DNA from 2 places in the Streptomyces sp. NPDC127097 genome. Region 2 is predicted to be linked to the other one. Evidence: riboswitches for the same ligand, from Rfam matches in the RefSeq annotation. Region 2 holds a riboswitch; the other holds the start of a gene.
The links. Region 2 has a riboswitch for glycine ahead of gcvT (glycine cleavage system aminomethyltransferase GcvT). Riboswitches for the same ligand answer to the same signal wherever they lie in the genome.

Region 1: linked by a shared signal. The riboswitch ahead of gcvP (aminomethyl-transferring glycine dehydrogenase) and the one ahead of gcvT (glycine cleavage system aminomethyltransferase GcvT) in region 2 are both predicted to bind glycine.

What each region holds. Positions count from the first base shown of each region.
Region 1 is NZ_JBHXFI010000023.1:106,276-113,928, reverse strand. It holds gene ACFWJW_RS19390 (DUF881 domain-containing protein) at 1-956, shown strand, start outside; gene ACFWJW_RS19385 (FHA domain-containing protein) at 1,075-1,923, shown strand; gene ACFWJW_RS19380 (MerR family transcriptional regulator) at 1,941-2,687, shown strand; gene ACFWJW_RS19375 (bifunctional nuclease family protein) at 2,744-3,217, shown strand; gene ACFWJW_RS19370 (MerR family transcriptional regulator) at 3,405-4,010, shown strand; gene ACFWJW_RS19365 (DNA polymerase IV) at 4,077-5,531, shown strand; gene ACFWJW_RS19360 (PRC-barrel domain-containing protein) at 5,441-5,824, opposite strand; glycine riboswitch at 5,939-6,035, shown strand; gene gcvP (aminomethyl-transferring glycine dehydrogenase) at 6,223-7,653, shown strand, end outside.
Region 2 is NZ_JBHXFI010000008.1:42,687-50,339, forward strand. It holds gene glyA (serine hydroxymethyltransferase) at 166-1,425, opposite strand; gene gcvH (glycine cleavage system protein GcvH) at 1,553-1,930, opposite strand; gene gcvT (glycine cleavage system aminomethyltransferase GcvT) at 2,055-3,182, opposite strand; glycine riboswitch at 3,334-3,429, opposite strand; gene ACFWJW_RS09400 (AAA family ATPase) at 3,728-4,375, shown strand; gene ACFWJW_RS09405 (enhanced serine sensitivity protein SseB) at 4,466-5,272, shown strand; gene ACFWJW_RS09410 (enhanced serine sensitivity protein SseB C-terminal domain-containing protein) at 5,347-6,138, shown strand; gene ACFWJW_RS09415 (ABC transporter permease) at 6,522-7,520, shown strand; gene ACFWJW_RS09420 (ABC transporter substrate-binding protein) at 7,646-7,653, shown strand, end outside.

The sequences.
Region 1 (7,653 bases), on a different contig from region 2:
CGGAGCAGAAGCCGGAGCCGTCAAAGAAGGCGGAGCGGCCGGAGCCGGACCAGGACCGCGGGCCGGCCGGCCGTCGGCCGATGCCGCCCGAGAGCCGGGAGACTCCCGAGCCGGCGGAGCCCGGTGACGAAGCCGAAGCTCAAGAATCGGACAGTGCTGGACAGAAGCAGGGCAAAGGGGCAGACTCCTCGACTCCGGACGTCGTTGCCGAGGACGACGGAAGTGCGGAACGCCCGAAGACCGGTCGGGAGCGGCTGGTGGCAAGCCTGTGGCCGCCGCGGCTGACCCGTGCTCAACTGATCGTTGCGCTGCTCCTGTTCATCCTCGGTCTCGGCCTGGCGATTCAGGTACGTTCCACAAGTGACAGCAGTGCGCTGCGAGGTGCGCGCCAGGAGGACTTGGTGCGCATTCTGGACGAGCTGGACAATCGCTCCCAGCGGTTGACCGACGAACAGCGGCGTCTGGAAGGGCAGAAGACCGAGCTGGCGAACAGCTCGGACCAGGCCGAGGAGGCCCGTAAGCAGACCGTGGAGAAGGAACAGCAGCTGGGCGTGCTGGCCGGGACCGTCGCGGCGCAAGGGCCCGGCATCAACCTGACCATCGACGACCCGACGCACTCCGTCGAGGCGGACAAGCTGCTGGACACCATCCAGGAGCTGCGGGCGGCCGGCGCGGAGGCCATCCAGGTCAACGATGTCCGGGTCGTCGCGGACAGCTATCTCTCGGACGTCCGGGGTGGCGTGGAGATCGACGGCAAGCGCGTCATGCAGCCGTTCCGCTTCAAGGTCATCGGCAAGCCGGAGGATTTGGAACCGGCGCTGAACATTCCCGGCGGGGTGGTCCAGACGCTGGAAAAGGAGCAGGCCAAGGTGTCTGTGACCCGTGAGAGGAAGATCATTGTGGACGCCTTGCGAGAGGCGAAGCGGCCTGACTACGCTCGGTTGTCATCTCAGTGAGGCGTGCACGTATGTCGAGTGCCCGGGAAGGGCATGAGGTAGCGGGGGGTCGACGCACCGTGCGTGTGGTGTGTGGTGGAAACTGTCTGAAGGCCACGGACGTTCACAGGATGTCCGGATGGGTCGGTGTGTGCATCGAGGGTTCGTCCTGCCCCACGGGCGGGTCTATTTCGTTCAAGGGGAATCGCCCGTGAAGTTGTTTGGAAAGCTGTTCGGCAAGAGCGCACGCCAGGAGGGTGGCAGCGGCTCCGCGCGGCACCGCGCTCCGCGCCAGCCCGACGAGAGCGGTACGGCCGAGGACCGTCCGCTCTTCCGTGATGAGGTCAGCGGTCCGTCCGGGGGGTACGGCGCGGGTTCTGTTGACCCCTCCGGTGCCGGCCGCATAGGTTCCCAGGAACCATCAGCCGCACACACGGGTGGAGGGTCGGCCTTGCCGGTTTGTACGAGGTGTGGGAACCAGAACGCCGAGGCGAGCCGGTTCTGCTCCAACTGTGGTGCGCCACTGCGTGCGGGCGCCCAGCCCGAGCGGCCGTCGGAGACGACGTCGACCATCTCCATTTCGGGGCTGGAAGCCTACGACTCGGAGACCACGGGCCAGAATCTGGCACCGTCGCTGTCCCCCGAGGCCCAGGCGGCCGTGGATGCTCTCCCGTTGGGGTCGGCGCTGCTGGTCGTCCGCCGGGGTCCGAATGCGGGCAGCCGCTTCCTGCTGGACAGTGAGCTGACCACCGCAGGCCGGCATCCGCAGGGCGACATCTTCCTCGACGATGTGACGGTCTCGCGCCGTCATGTGGAATTCCGTCGCGGTCCGGACGGTCTCTTCACGGTCGCCGACGTGGGCAGCCTGAACGGCACCTACGTCAACCGTGAGCGGATCGACTCCGTTGCCCTCGCCACCGGCGACGAGGTCCAGATCGGCAAGTTCCGACTGGTCTTCTACGCGAGCCAGCGAGGCGCCGGTATCTGACCGGCCGGGGAAGGCATATGCGCGATACACCGAAAGGCGGCGCCGGCTCTGCCGGTGCCGCCTCCTCGGACGGCAAGCCGGTGAGCATCGGTACGGTGCTCACCCTGCTGCACGAGGAGTTTCCCGAGGTCACCATCTCCAAGATTCGCTTCCTGGAGGCCGAGGGGCTGGTCGAGCCGAAGCGCACGCCTTCCGGATACCGCAAATTCACGCAGGCGGACGTCCAGCGGCTGGCCGCCGTCCTGCGGATGCAGCGGGACCACTATCTGCCGCTCAAGGTCATCCGGGAGCATCTGGACGCCCTGGAGCGCGGTGAGCAGATGCCGCTGCCGGCCCCGGCCGCACCCTCCCGGGATCTGGTCGAGGGCGTGCACCACCCGGGTACGGAGCGTCCCACGGCTGCCCGGATCGGCCGGGCCGAGCTGCTGGCCGCCGCGGAGGTGGACGAGGCGGCGCTCGCCGACTGGGAGTCGTACGGACTCATCGTCCCCCATGACGACGGCGGATACGACATCGAGGCCGTCACGGTGGCCAAACTTGTCGCGGACCTGGGCCGTTTCGGTCTGGAGCCGCGGCATCTGCGCGCGGTGAAGGCGGCGGCCGAGCGCGAGGCGGGCCTGGTCGAGCAGGTCGTTGCACCCCTTCGGCGGCACCGTAACCCGCAGACCAGGGCGCATGCCGAAGCCACCGCCAGGGAGCTGGCAACGCTGTCCGTACGGCTGCATGCGGCCTTGGTGCAGAGCGCTCTGCGGGTCCGGCTATAGCTAGCAAACGAGTGCCCGACTACCCAAACCTGCCGGGCACGTCCTAGGGTTGCTGTGTGAACGAGCTCGACGTCGTGGGTGTCCGGGTGGAAATGCCTTCCAGCCAACCGATCGTGCTCCTGCGGGAGGTGGGAGGCGACCGATACTTGCCCATTTGGATCGGGCCAGGGGAGGCCACCGCCATCGCCTTCGCCCAGCAGGGCATGGTCCCTGCCAGGCCGCTGACGCATGACCTCTTCAAGGACGTGCTCGAAGCGGTGGGCCAGGAACTGACGCAGGTCCGCATCACGGATCTGCGCGAGGGGGTTTTCTATGCCGAACTCGTCTTCGCGAGCGGGGTCGAGGTCAGTGCGCGCCCGTCGGACGCGATAGCGCTGGCCTTGCGCACCGGAACGCCGATCTTCGGTACCGACGGTGTGCTGGACGACGCGGGGATCGCCATCCCGGACGAGCAGGAGGACGAGGTGGAGAAGTTCCGCGAGTTCCTCGACCAGATCTCGCCCGAGGACTTCGGGACCAACAGCCAGTGATATCGGCCAGGCGAACCGCCTGTTTCCGGCCAAACAGTCAGCCCTTCCCCGCGCGAGGTCACGAGAAACCACTCGTAGGGTGATTATCACTCGGCGTGGCGAGCGCGGCGATCGTTGACGCACCCCGAGTGACTGCATACCGTCGATGTGGCAGGTCCCGTCCGGGACGTGGAGGACGGAGGGCGGCGTGGCAATCACCGGCGACGGTATGGCGGCGGAAGGGGCGTTGCCGCTCCACTCGGGCGCAGCAGCGAACCCTGCCCCGGCACCGGCCGCGGCGGTGTCGGGGGACTGCGAGGCGCAGAACATCGGCTATCGCGGCCCGACCGCCTGTGCGGCAGCGGGCATCACTTACCGGCAGCTCGACTACTGGGCGCGTACGGGCCTGGTGGAGCCGAGCATCCGGCCGGCCTATGGCTCCGGCACCCAGCGGCTCTACAGCTTCCGGGACGTCGTGGTCCTGAAGATCGTCAAGCGGCTGCTGGACACCGGGGTGTCGCTCCAGAACATCCGCACCGCCGTCCAGCACCTGCGCTCGCGCGGGCTGGCGGATCTGACGCGGATGACGCTGATGAGCGATGGCGCGACGGTCTACGAGTGCACCTCGCCCGACCAGGTCGTGGACCTGCTCCAGGGCGGCCAGGGCGTCTTCGGGATCGCCGTGGGCGTCGTGTGGCGGGACGTGGAGGGTGCGCTGTCGCAGCTCCACGGGGAGCGGGTGGACACCGGCGAGACGCTGGTCGGGAAGAACCCGCACGACGAGCTGGCACGGCGGCGCAACCGGGCGGGCTGAGGCCCCGGCGGAGCGTGCGGCCCGGCATCGGGCCGATTGTCAGTGGCATGGGGCAGCATCGGAGATGTGAGACCTGCCCCGACGATCCTGCATCTGGACATGGATGCGTTCTTCGCGGCCGCCGAGCAGGCGGCCAAGCCGAGTCTGCGCGGCAAGCCCGTGGTGGTCGGCGGGGTCGGCGTGCGTGGCGTGGTCTCCACGGCCTCGTACGAAGCCCGGGTCTTCGGGGTCCGCTCCGCGATGCCGACGGCCCAGGCGCGTCGGCTGTGCCCCAACGCCGCCTATCTCAGTCCTCGCTTCACGCTCTACCGCCAAGTGAGTGAGGTGGTGATGGAGCTGCTGCATGCGCTGTCGCCGCTGGTGGAGCCGCTGAGCCTGGACGAGGCGTTCGTCGACCTGGAGGCGGGTGGGGTGCCGGCCGAGACGGCGGCCGTCCGCGCCGTGGGGGAGCAGCTGCGGCGGGACATCCGGTCGGCGACGGGTCTGACCGGCTCGGTGGGGCTGGCCGGGGCCAAGATGCTGGCGAAGATCGCGTCGGAGGCGGCCAAGCCGAACGGGCTGGTGGTGATCGAGCCGGGCACCGAACGGGAGCTGCTGGGGCCGATGACGGTGCGGACGCTGCCCGGGGTGGGTCCCGCGACGGCCGAGACGCTGCGCCGGGCCGGGATCCACACCGTCGCGGAGACCGCGGAGGCCGGTGAGGCCGAGCTGGTGCGGCTGCTGGGCAAGGCACACGGCGCGGGGCTGTACGCGATGGCGCTGGGGCAGGACGACCGGCCCGTGGTGGCCGAGCGGGACGCGAAATCCATCTCCGTCGAGGACACCTTCGAGGTGGATCTGACCGACCGGACGCGGGTGCGGAACGAGGTGCTGCGGCTGGCGGACCGCTGCGTACAGCGGCTGCGAGCGGCCGGGCGCTCCGGGCGCACGGTGGTCATCAAGGTGCGGAACTACGACTTCTCGACGCTGACCCGTTCCGAGACGCTCAGGGGGCCCACCGACGACCCGGCGGTGATACGGGAGGCCGCTGTGCGCCTGCTGGAGACGGTGGACACCACCGGCGGGGTGCGGCTGCTGGGTGTGGGTGTCAGCGGGCTGGCGGACTTCACACAGGAGGATCTGTTCGCCCAGCTGGCGACGGAGCGGGAGGCGGCGGAGGCCGCGACCGCGGCGGCGCTGGAGCAGGCCGCCGGGGAGCGGGAGCCGCAGGAGGCCGAGGAGGAGCGGCCGCGGCGCTGGCATCCGGGGCTGGACGTGGTCCACGACGAGTACGGCGCGGGCTGGGTGCAGGGGAGCGGGGTGGGGAGAGTGACCGTACGCTTCGAAACGCCATGGTCCGCACCGGGGAGGGTGCGGACCTTTGCTGTCGACGATCCGGCGCTGCGGCCGGGGGAGCCCCTGCCGCTGGTGGGCGGGGCGCCGGCCGGCGGTCAGTCGTCCGAGCCGGCGATCTTGCCGAAGTTCTTGTCGCCGGAGCCGGGAGACACCGGATCGGTCGGGGAAGAAATATCCAGGCGGTAGTGGTGATAGAGCTGAAGTTCCTGCTCAGGGGAGAGATGGCGGCCCACGCCGAAGTCCGGCGCGTCCTTGATCAGCTTGCGGTCGTAAGGAATGTGCAGGCCCTCACCGACCATTTTGCTGGGCTCCAGAGGGACGAACGCATCCCGGCTGAAGAGTCCGGTGCGTACGGCCGCCCACTCCGGTTCCCCCGTCGCATCGTCGAGGTAGACCTCGTCGATGGTCCCTATTTTCGCGCCGTTACGGTCGAACGCTTTGCGGCCGATCAGGCTTCGGGGATCGATATCGGTTTGCACGGCCCCTCCAATTGGTCGCAACTGCCCTGTGACAACTACCAAACGGCACATTTCATGCCCTGGCCACTCGAAGGATCCTTCGAGAGCCACGCTGGTAGGCTGGCGATTGGCCGCAGACCCCGTGCGGGAGAGTCCTTGTCGTTCGCGACCAGGGCGCCGAAGGAGCAAATCCTCCCCGGAATCTCTCAGGCACACGTACCGCATGGACGAGGTCACTCTGGAAAGCAGGGCGGGCCACGGAAGGCACAGCGCCGGGACCCCTCCTCACCGACGGTGAAAGCCGGGCCGCCACCCGCGGGCCGGTGAAGCTCTCAGGTTGAATGACAGAGGGGGAGGCCGTCCGGGCACCCGTGCCGTGGTGCCCCTCGTAGGTCGTACCGACCAGGAGGCCCCCGCAGATGACCACCAATCGCATCTCCTTGACCGAGCTGGAACGCGGCACCCCCTTCGAGCGCCGGCACATCGGTCCCGACCACGCGGCGCAGGCGAAGATGCTCGCGCACATCGGATTCGGGTCGCTGGACGAGCTCACCGCCGCCGCCGTACCCGATGTGATCAAGAGCGCCGAGGCCCTCGGCCTGCCGCAGGCCCGTACCGAGGCCGAGGTGCTCCAGGAGCTGAAGGGCCTGGCGGACCGCAACGAGGTCCTGGCGTCCATGATCGGTCTCGGCTACTACGGCACGTTCACCCCGCCGGTGATCCTGCGCAACGTCATGGAGAACCCGGCCTGGTACACGGCGTACACGCCCTACCAGCCGGAGATCTCGCAGGGCCGCCTGGAGGCGCTGCTGAACTTCCAGACGATGGTCGCCGACCTGACCGGACTGCCCACCTCCGGTGCTTCGCTGCTGGACGAGGGCACCGCCGCCGCCGAGGCGATGGCGCTCTCCCGCCGGGTCGGCAAGGTCAAGCAGGGCGTCTTCCTGGTCGACGCCGACTGTCTGCCGCAGACCATCGCCGTGATCGAGACCCGGGCGGAGCCCACCGGCGTCGAGGTCGTCGTCGCGGATCTGTCCGACGGCATTCCGGCCGAGATCGCCGAGCGCGGGGTCTTCGGCGTGCTGCTTCAGTACCCGGGTGCCTCCGGCGCCGTGCGGGACCCCCGCGCCGTCATCGAGCAGGCGCACGAGCTGGGCGCGATCGTCACCGTCGCCGCCGATCTGCTCGCCCTGACTCTGCTCACCTCGCCCGGTGAGCTCGGTGCGGACATCGCGGTCGGCACCACCCAGCGCTTCGGTGTCCCGATGGGCTTCGGCGGGCCGCACGCCGGCTTCATGGCCGTCCGTGACCAGTTCGCCCGCAGCCTGCCCGGCCGTCTGGTGGGCGTCTCCGTCGACGCCGACGGCAACAAGGCATACCGGCTGGCGCTTCAGACCCGTGAGCAGCACATCCGCCGGGAGAAGGCCACCAGCAACATCTGCACCGCGCAGGTGCTGCTCGCCGTCATGGCCGGGATGTACGCGGTCTACCACGGCCCCGAGGGCCTGCGGACCATCGCCCGGCGCACCCACCGCTACGCCGCGGTCCTCGCCGAGGGCCTGCGGGCCGGCGGGGTGGAGATCGCGCACGGCACGTACTTCGACACGCTGACCGCGCGGGTGCCCGGCCGGGCCGCCGAGGTCGTCGCCGCCGCCCGCGAGGCCGGTGTCAACCTCCGGCAGATCGACGCGGACCTGGTCGGCATCGCCTGTGACGAGACCACCGGGCGGGCGCAGCTGGCCGGCGTCTGGGCCGCCTTCGGGGTGTCCGGCGACGTCGAGCAGCTGGACGCGGCCGTTGCCGACGTGCTGCCGCAGGGGCTGCTGCGCACCGACGACTACCTCGCCCAC
Region 2 (7,653 bases):
GTGCCGGCATCGTGTGCCGCAGGTCTCACCGTAAGCCGCCGGGACCTGCGGAAGGGGGGAGGAGGGCCGGCGGCCGTGAGCCCGGGACGGTCGGCCCCGGGCTCACGCTCCGCGGCCCGTCGCCCGCCGGATGGCGGCGGGCGGGGGTTCAGCGGAGGTGACGCGTCACAGCGACGGGTAGAGCGGGAACTTGTCCGCGAGCGCGGTGACCCGGGCCTTGAGGGCGTCGGCGTCGTAGCTGGGCTTGAGGGCCTCGGCGATGATGTCGGCGACCTCGCGGAAGTCCTCGGCCTGGAAGCCACGGGTGGCCAGGGCCGGGGTGCCGATGCGCAGGCCGGAGGTGACCATCGGCGGGCGGGGGTCGTTCGGGATGGCGTTGCGGTTGACCGTGATGCCGACCTCGTGGAGGCGGTCCTCGGCCTGCTGGCCGTCCAGCTCGGAGTCGCGCAGGTCGACCAGGACGAGGTGGACATCGGTGCCGCCGGACAGGACCGAGACGCCGTGCTGCTTGACGTCGTCCTGCACCAGACGCTCGGCCAGGATGCGGGCGCCGTCCAGGGTGCGCTGCTGGCGCTCCTTGAAGTCGTCGGAGGCGGCGACCTTGAAGGAGACGGCCTTGGCGGCGATGACATGCTCCAGCGGACCGCCCTGCTGGCCGGGGAAGACCGCGGAGTTGATCTTCTTGGCGAGCTCCTGGGTGGAGAGGATCACACCGCCGCGGGGGCCGCCGAGGGTCTTGTGGGTGGTGGTGGTGACCACGTGGGCGTGCGGCACGGGGGAGGGGTGCAGGCCCGCCGCCACCAGACCGGCGAAGTGCGCCATGTCGACCATGAGGTAGGCGCCGACCTCGTCCGCGATCCGGCGGAAGGCGGCGAAGTCGAGCTGGCGGGGGTAGGCGGACCAGCCGGCGACGATCAGCTTGGGGCGGTGCTCCTTGGCGAGGCGCTCGACCTCCTCCATGTCGACCAGGTTGGTCTTCTCGTCGACGTGGTAGGGCACCACGTTGTAGAGCTTGCCGCTGAAGTTGATCTTCATGCCGTGGGTCAGGTGCCCGCCGTGGGCGAGGTTCAGACCCAGGATGGTGTCGCCCGGCTTGATCAGCGCGAACATGGCCGCGGCGTTGGCCTGGGCGCCGGAGTGCGGCTGCACGTTGGCGGCCTCGGCACCGAAGAGCGCCTTGATGCGGTCGATGGCGATCTGCTCGACCACGTCGACGTGCTCACAGCCGCCGTAGTAGCGGCGGCCGGGGTAGCCCTCGGCGTACTTGTTGGTGAGGACGGAGCCCTGGGCCTCCATGACGGCGACGGGGGCGAAGTTCTCCGACGCGATCATTTCGAGGGTGGACTGCTGGCGGTGGAGCTCGGCGTCGACGGCGGCGGCGACGTCGGGGTCGAGCTCGTGGAGGGAGCTGTTGAGAAGCGACATGAGAGTTCCTGGGGAGTCAGGGGCGCGAGGCGGCCTCTCCGGACGGCGTCCGGGGGAGCTTCCGCGCGGGCGGTGGCGGTCGGGGCTCCCGTCCGGGCGGGCCCGGGAGCGGAGGGAGAGCCGGGGCTCAGCTCTGGATGAAGGCGGCGTACTCGTCGGCCGAGAGCAGGTCGCCCGGCTCGCCGCTGATCTTCACCTTGAACAGCCAACCACCCTCGAACGGGGCGGAGTTCACCAGCGAGGGGTCGTTGACGACATCCTCGTTGATCTCGGCGATCTCACCGTCGACGGGCGAGTAGAGGTCGCTGACCGACTTCGTCGACTCCAGCTCACCGCAGGTCTCGCCCGCCGCGACCGTGGAGCCGACCTCAGGGAGCTGTACGTAGACGACGTCGCCGAGCGCGTTGGCCGCGTGCTCGGTGATGCCGACCGTCGAGACGCCGTCCTCGGCGCCCGACAGCCACTCGTGCTCCTTGCTGTAGCGCAGCTGCTGGGGGTTGCTCATGGCTCGATTCTCCTGTACGCGAGGGTGTGATCGTGAAGGGGGGCACCACCCGGACGAAGCCCGGGGGAACGTCGTGCGCGGTGAGACGCGCGGGCGCGCGCCTCCGCCTGCCGTAGGGGAGCGGTTACTTCTGCCGCTTGTAGAACGGCAGCGCGGTGACCTCGTACGGCTCATGGCTTCCACGGATGTCCACGCAGACACCCTCCGTGCCCGCCGTGGCGTAGGCCGCGTCGACATAGGCGATGGCGATCGGCTTGCCGAGCGTGGGGGACGGGGCCCCGGAGGTGACCTCGCCGATGACCGTGCCGTCGGCCGTGACGACCGGGTAGCCGGCCCGCGGCACCCGGCGGCCCTGGGCGATCAGCCCGACCAGCTTGCGCGGCGGCCGGGTCTCGGCGCGCTCGGCGGCCTCGGCCAGCGCCTCGCGGCCCACGAAGTCCCCGCCGTTGGTGGTCTTCTCGAACTTCACGACCCGGCCCAGGCCCGCGTCGAACGGCGTGGTCGCGGTGGTCAGCTCGTGCCCGTAGAGCGGCATGCCCGCCTCCAGGCGCAGGGTGTCCCGGCAGGACAGCCCGCAGGGCACCAGCCCGGCGTCCTTGCCCGCCTCGGTCAGCGCCTCCCAGAGGGCCACCGCGTCCGCCGGCCGGACGAACAGCTCGAAGCCGTCCTCACCGGTGTAGCCGGTACGGGCGATCAGCGCCGGCACCCCGGCGACCGTGCCGGGCAGCCCGGCGTAGTACTTCAGACCGTCCAGATCGGCGTCCGTCAGCTTCCTGAGGATGCCGGGGGACTCCGGGCCCTGGACCGCGAGCAGCGCGTAGGCGTCCCGGTCGTCACGGATCGCGGCGTCGAAGCCGCCCGCTCGCGCGCTCAGCGCGTCCAGCACCACCTGGGCGTTGGAGGCGTTGGCGACGACCATGTACTCCTGGTCGGCGAGGCGGTAGACGATCAGGTCGTCGAGGATGCCGCCCTTGTCCTCACAGATCATGGTGTAGCGGGCCCGGCCCGTTTTGACGCCGCCGATGTTGCCGACCAGCGCGTAGTCGAGCAGGTCGGCGGCCTGCGGCCCGGTGACGGTGATCTCACCCATGTGGGAGAGGTCGAAGAGGCCGGCGCGGGTACGGACGGCGAGATGTTCGTCCCGCTCGCTGCTGTAGCGCAGCGGCATGTCCCAGCCGGCGAAGTCGGTCATGGTCGCGCCGAGCGCGCGATGGGTGGCATCCAGCGCGGTGCGGCGGGGGGCATCAGTCATGGTTCTGGGCTCCCAGGCAGGGGTGACAAGACGTTCTCCCCATCTGTCATCGGAACCTGAGAGGTTCACCGGTATCCCGCGAACGGACCCGGTTTGCACCTTGGGTGGAGCCGCCCCGTCAGCCGGGCGGCGGCTCGCTTTTCAGATCTGCCTCGCCCGTGCGGTATAGGGGCCTGAGAGATTCAAGGGAGGACTTGCTCCTTCGGCGCCCCGCCGTGGCGGCCGGGGACTCTCCCGCGCGGGTTCAAGCGGCCGGTATGCAGTTGGCGGTGCACAGGTGAGCTGTGATGTGCACGTGGCGGCCACATCATTGCACGGGAACGCCGGATAAAGGAGCCCCCGCCGCCGCCCCGCCCACCACGTGGGCAGATCGGACAATCGCCTTGATGGGCATTACCTTTTCTTGACACTCTGCGGGTAGGGGACGGACGCGAACCGGACCAGAACGGGCGGGGAGGGCGATCACGGTGCACAGCGAAGCGGCATTCGGGGCGACTTCAGGGGTCGTGCCCCCGGACGTCGTGCCGACGGCGCCGTCCGCCGCCATGTCCCGGACCGGCCGTGCGCGGCGGGCCGTCATCCGGCCCGGACGCCGCACCGCGGTCGTGGACCTCCGGGGCGAGCGGCGCCCGCCCGGCGCCACCGAGCTGCGGTACCCGGCCGGCGACCTGGTGGTGGTCTCCGGGCTGCCGGGCAGCGGCAAGAGCACCCTGATGCACCGGGTCGTGCCGTCGCTGGACGGGCACGGCGCCGTCGTCCACCGCATCGATTCGCAGGACGTCCGGGAGCGCTGGGAGCACGGCAGGCTGCGCCGGCTGCCGTACGGCCTCTACCGCCCGCTGGTCCGCGCCGCCCACTATCTGGCCCTGGGCCGTGCGCTGCGCTCCGGCGACAGCGTGGTGGTGCACGACTGCGGGACGCTGGCGTGGGTGCGCCGCTGGATCGCGCGCGCGGCGCGGCGCGGCGGCCGCGGGGCGCATCTGGTGCTGCTCGATGTGGCGCCCGAGGTGGCGCTTTCCGGCCAGGAGTCACGGGGTCGCGGGGTGTCGGGGTACGCCTTCGCCCGGCACCGCGGGGCGGTGGGGCGGCTGGTCGGCGCCGCGGAGTCGGCCCGGCTGCCGGAGGGCTTCGGCTCCGCCGTCCTCCTCGACCGGCGGGCGGCGAGCGCACTGGAGACCCTCGCCTTCCACTGATGCGCCCGGGCACGCCCCCGCACACCACACCGCGCGTCTTCTCGTCTAGGGTCTTTGGCCAGATGGCGCGGTTTGGAACGGGTGGGACGAATGACATTTCCGGAGCAGGGGATACCGCAGCTGGCCTGGCCGGCGAACGAGCTCGAAGAGGTGCTGTCCGCGTCCGTCGGACACCCGGGCGCCGGCGGCCGGATCGTCGAGGTCCTCGGCCGTAGCCGGCTGTGGGTGCCGCTGCCCGAAGGCGGCGGCCCGGAGAGCGCGGGCCCCGGTGCCCGCGGCCTCGATCTGCCCACCGTCGAGCTCGACGGAGCGCACTACGTCCCGGTCTACAGCTCCGAGCAGGAATTCCTGCGGGTGATCGGCTCGCACATGTCCTTCACCGTCGCCCCGGCCCGGGAGTTCGCCCGCGGGCTGCCGCCGCAGATCGGCATGGCGGTCAACCCCGACGGCACGGTCGGCGTCCCGCTGCCGCCGCCCGCGGTGGCCGAACTATGCCGGGAGCGGCGGCTGGGGCAGCCGGAGTTCGAGGGGCTGCCGAGCGGTGGCCGGGTGCGGCTCTTCGAGCCGGACTGGCAGGACGAGCCGGTGGACTTCCTGGCCTCGGCCGGGCTGGAGTTCTCCGGTGCCGGAATTGTCCTGACTGCCCGGCGTGCCCTGGCAAGCGTCGAGGGCGACACGCCCGCGCTGTTCGTCGGTGTTCAGGTCGCGGCGGACGCCACCGCGCTGCACGACGGCACCGCCCGCGAGACGGTACTGTCAGCCCTCGGACGTGCGCTCGGCGCGGTACCGCTGCCCTGGCCCGTACAACTCGTCATGCTCGACCTCGCCCAGGGCGACCCGGTCGCCGACTGGATGCTGGAGCGGGTACGCCCCTTCTACTCCCGGGACCACCCGTAGGGCACGCCCTAAGCTGGTTGGATGACAGGCGGGCGCACCCCCACGTGCCCTGCTGAAGAGAAGGGACGGACCACGTGAGCGCGGGTGCGCATCAGGGGCCGGCGGCGGCGGGGCAGCTGGAGCAGCTGCTTCAGCAGGTCTCGCCCGGCCGTTACGACGCCTATGAGGCGCTGCTGCAATCGCTCGCCGCGGGCCAGGTCTGGATGCTGCTCTGGCAGGGCCGGGCCGGTATGCCCGATGCGCAGTACGGAAACATGGAGGTCGAGGGCCTCGGCTATGCGCCGTGTGTGACCTCGGCGCCCGAGCTCGCCGCCTCCGGCTGGAACCGCGACCACGAGGTGGTCACCGGTACCGAAATCGCCGCCGCGCTCTTCCCCGACCGCTGGGGCCTGTGGCTGAATCCGCATGCTCCCGGCGGCGGCGTCGGCATCCCCTGGCTGGATCTGCGCCGGATCGCCGGTGGTCTCGACCGGCTGCCCGCCGGGCCGTTGCGGATCTCGGAGCCGGTGATCGACATCCCGCAGTTCTACGCGCTCCTCGCCCAGAACGCCCACCGGACGCCCGCCGTCCGTTCGCTGCGCCGGGCCTGGGTGCAGCCCGCGCTGGGTGCCCCGTATCTGGCGATCGGTCTGGATCTGTACGACACCGGCCAACAAGCGGTGGATTCGGTGCGGTTGATGATCCAGCAGTCGATCGGCGCGGTTCCGGACGGTCTGCCCGTCTCCACGGTCGCGATGAACGACGAGTACGACCCGGTCGGCATGTGGATGCGGGCCTCCACGCGCCCCTTCTTCGACCGTGACGGCTACGTCCAGCCGCAGGCCCCCGCGCCCTCCTACGGCTACGGCTACCCGCGTCCGTACTGACGTCCGGCGCCGCCGCCCGGCGCCGGGCTTGCGGTGAATTCGCCCCATGCGCCCCGCCGTTGAGCGCCCTTCTCACGCGTATACACACCGCTCAGCCCGAACTTTTGTCCGTATAACGGAATGCCGCGGATCACATCACAGTTACGCATCCTTTCCCCTTCAGGGCTGGTGACTGATCGCGAATCGGATGAAGACTCCCGGCAAGCAAAGGGTCATCGGTCCTTTGTGCGAGCGTCATCCGAGAACGGCGTCGCACCTTTTGAATTTCCATAAAACGCGAACTTCCGCGATGCCTGCATGACTTGCACCAGTGATGTGAACAAGGCCGCTACCGCGGCGGGGCATGGGCCGGCCACTGTCGGCCGAGAGGGGTCAAAGGCACCGTGACCGCACCGATCGAGACCACCGGAGCAGCTGCTGAGGCGCAGCCGGAAGCGGTGCTGAAAGGCGTGGAAGGAAAGCGGATCGAGGGGCGCTCGCTCGGTCAGATCGCCTGGCTGCGCTTCCGGCGGGACAAGGTCGCGGTGGCCGGTGCCATCGTTGTCATCCTGCTCATCGCCGTCGCCGCGCTCTCCCGCCCGATCCAGGCGCTGCTGGGGCTGGATCCCAACAACCCCAACCAGTCGCTGATCGACCCCAACACCACGCTTCCCAAGGGCGACTTCGGCGGCATGAGCGGGGACCACCCCCTGGGTGTGGACCCGAAGTTCGGCCGCGATCTGCTCGCCCGGATCCTGGAGGGCTCCTGGGTGTCGCTGATCGTGGCGTTCGGCGCGACCCTGCTGTCGGTCGCCATCGGCACCGTCCTCGGTGTGGTGGCCGGCTTCTACCGTGGGCGGGTGGACGCCTTCATCAGCCGGATGATGGACGTCTTCCTGGCCTTCCCGCTGCTGCTGTTCGCCATCGCGATCTCCGCCTCGCTCCAGGGCGGCGCCTTCGGCCTGGAGGGCCTGCCGCTGCACATCTCGGTGCTGATCTTCGTGATCGGCTTCTTCAACTGGCCGTACATGGGGCGGATCGTGCGCGCGCAGACGCTGTCGCTGCGCGAGCGGGAATTCGTGGACGCCGCCCGCGGCATGGGGGCCCGCGGTCCGTTCATCCTCTTCCGGGAGCTGCTGCCCAACCTGGTGGGTCCGATCATCGTCTACTCGACGCTGCTGATCCCCTCCAACATCCTCTTCGAGGCGGCGCTGAGCTTCCTGGGCGTCGGTATCCAGCCGCCCCAGGCGTCCTGGGGCGGCATGCTCAACCAGGCGGTCAAGTACTACGAGGTCGACCCGCAGTACATGATCGTCCCCGGCCTCGCGATCTTCGTCACCGTGCTGGCGTTCAACCTGCTCGGTGACGGTCTGAGGGACGCGCTGGATCCGCGCAGCCGCTGATGGCCGTGCCTGGCACCCGCTCAGAAGTCTCACCAGCGTTTTTCGCAGTTCTGTAGTTCTGGCATACCGACGTACCGACGTACCGACGTACGACGTTTCTCGACGAACGAAGGGGACACCGACCCATGCGAAG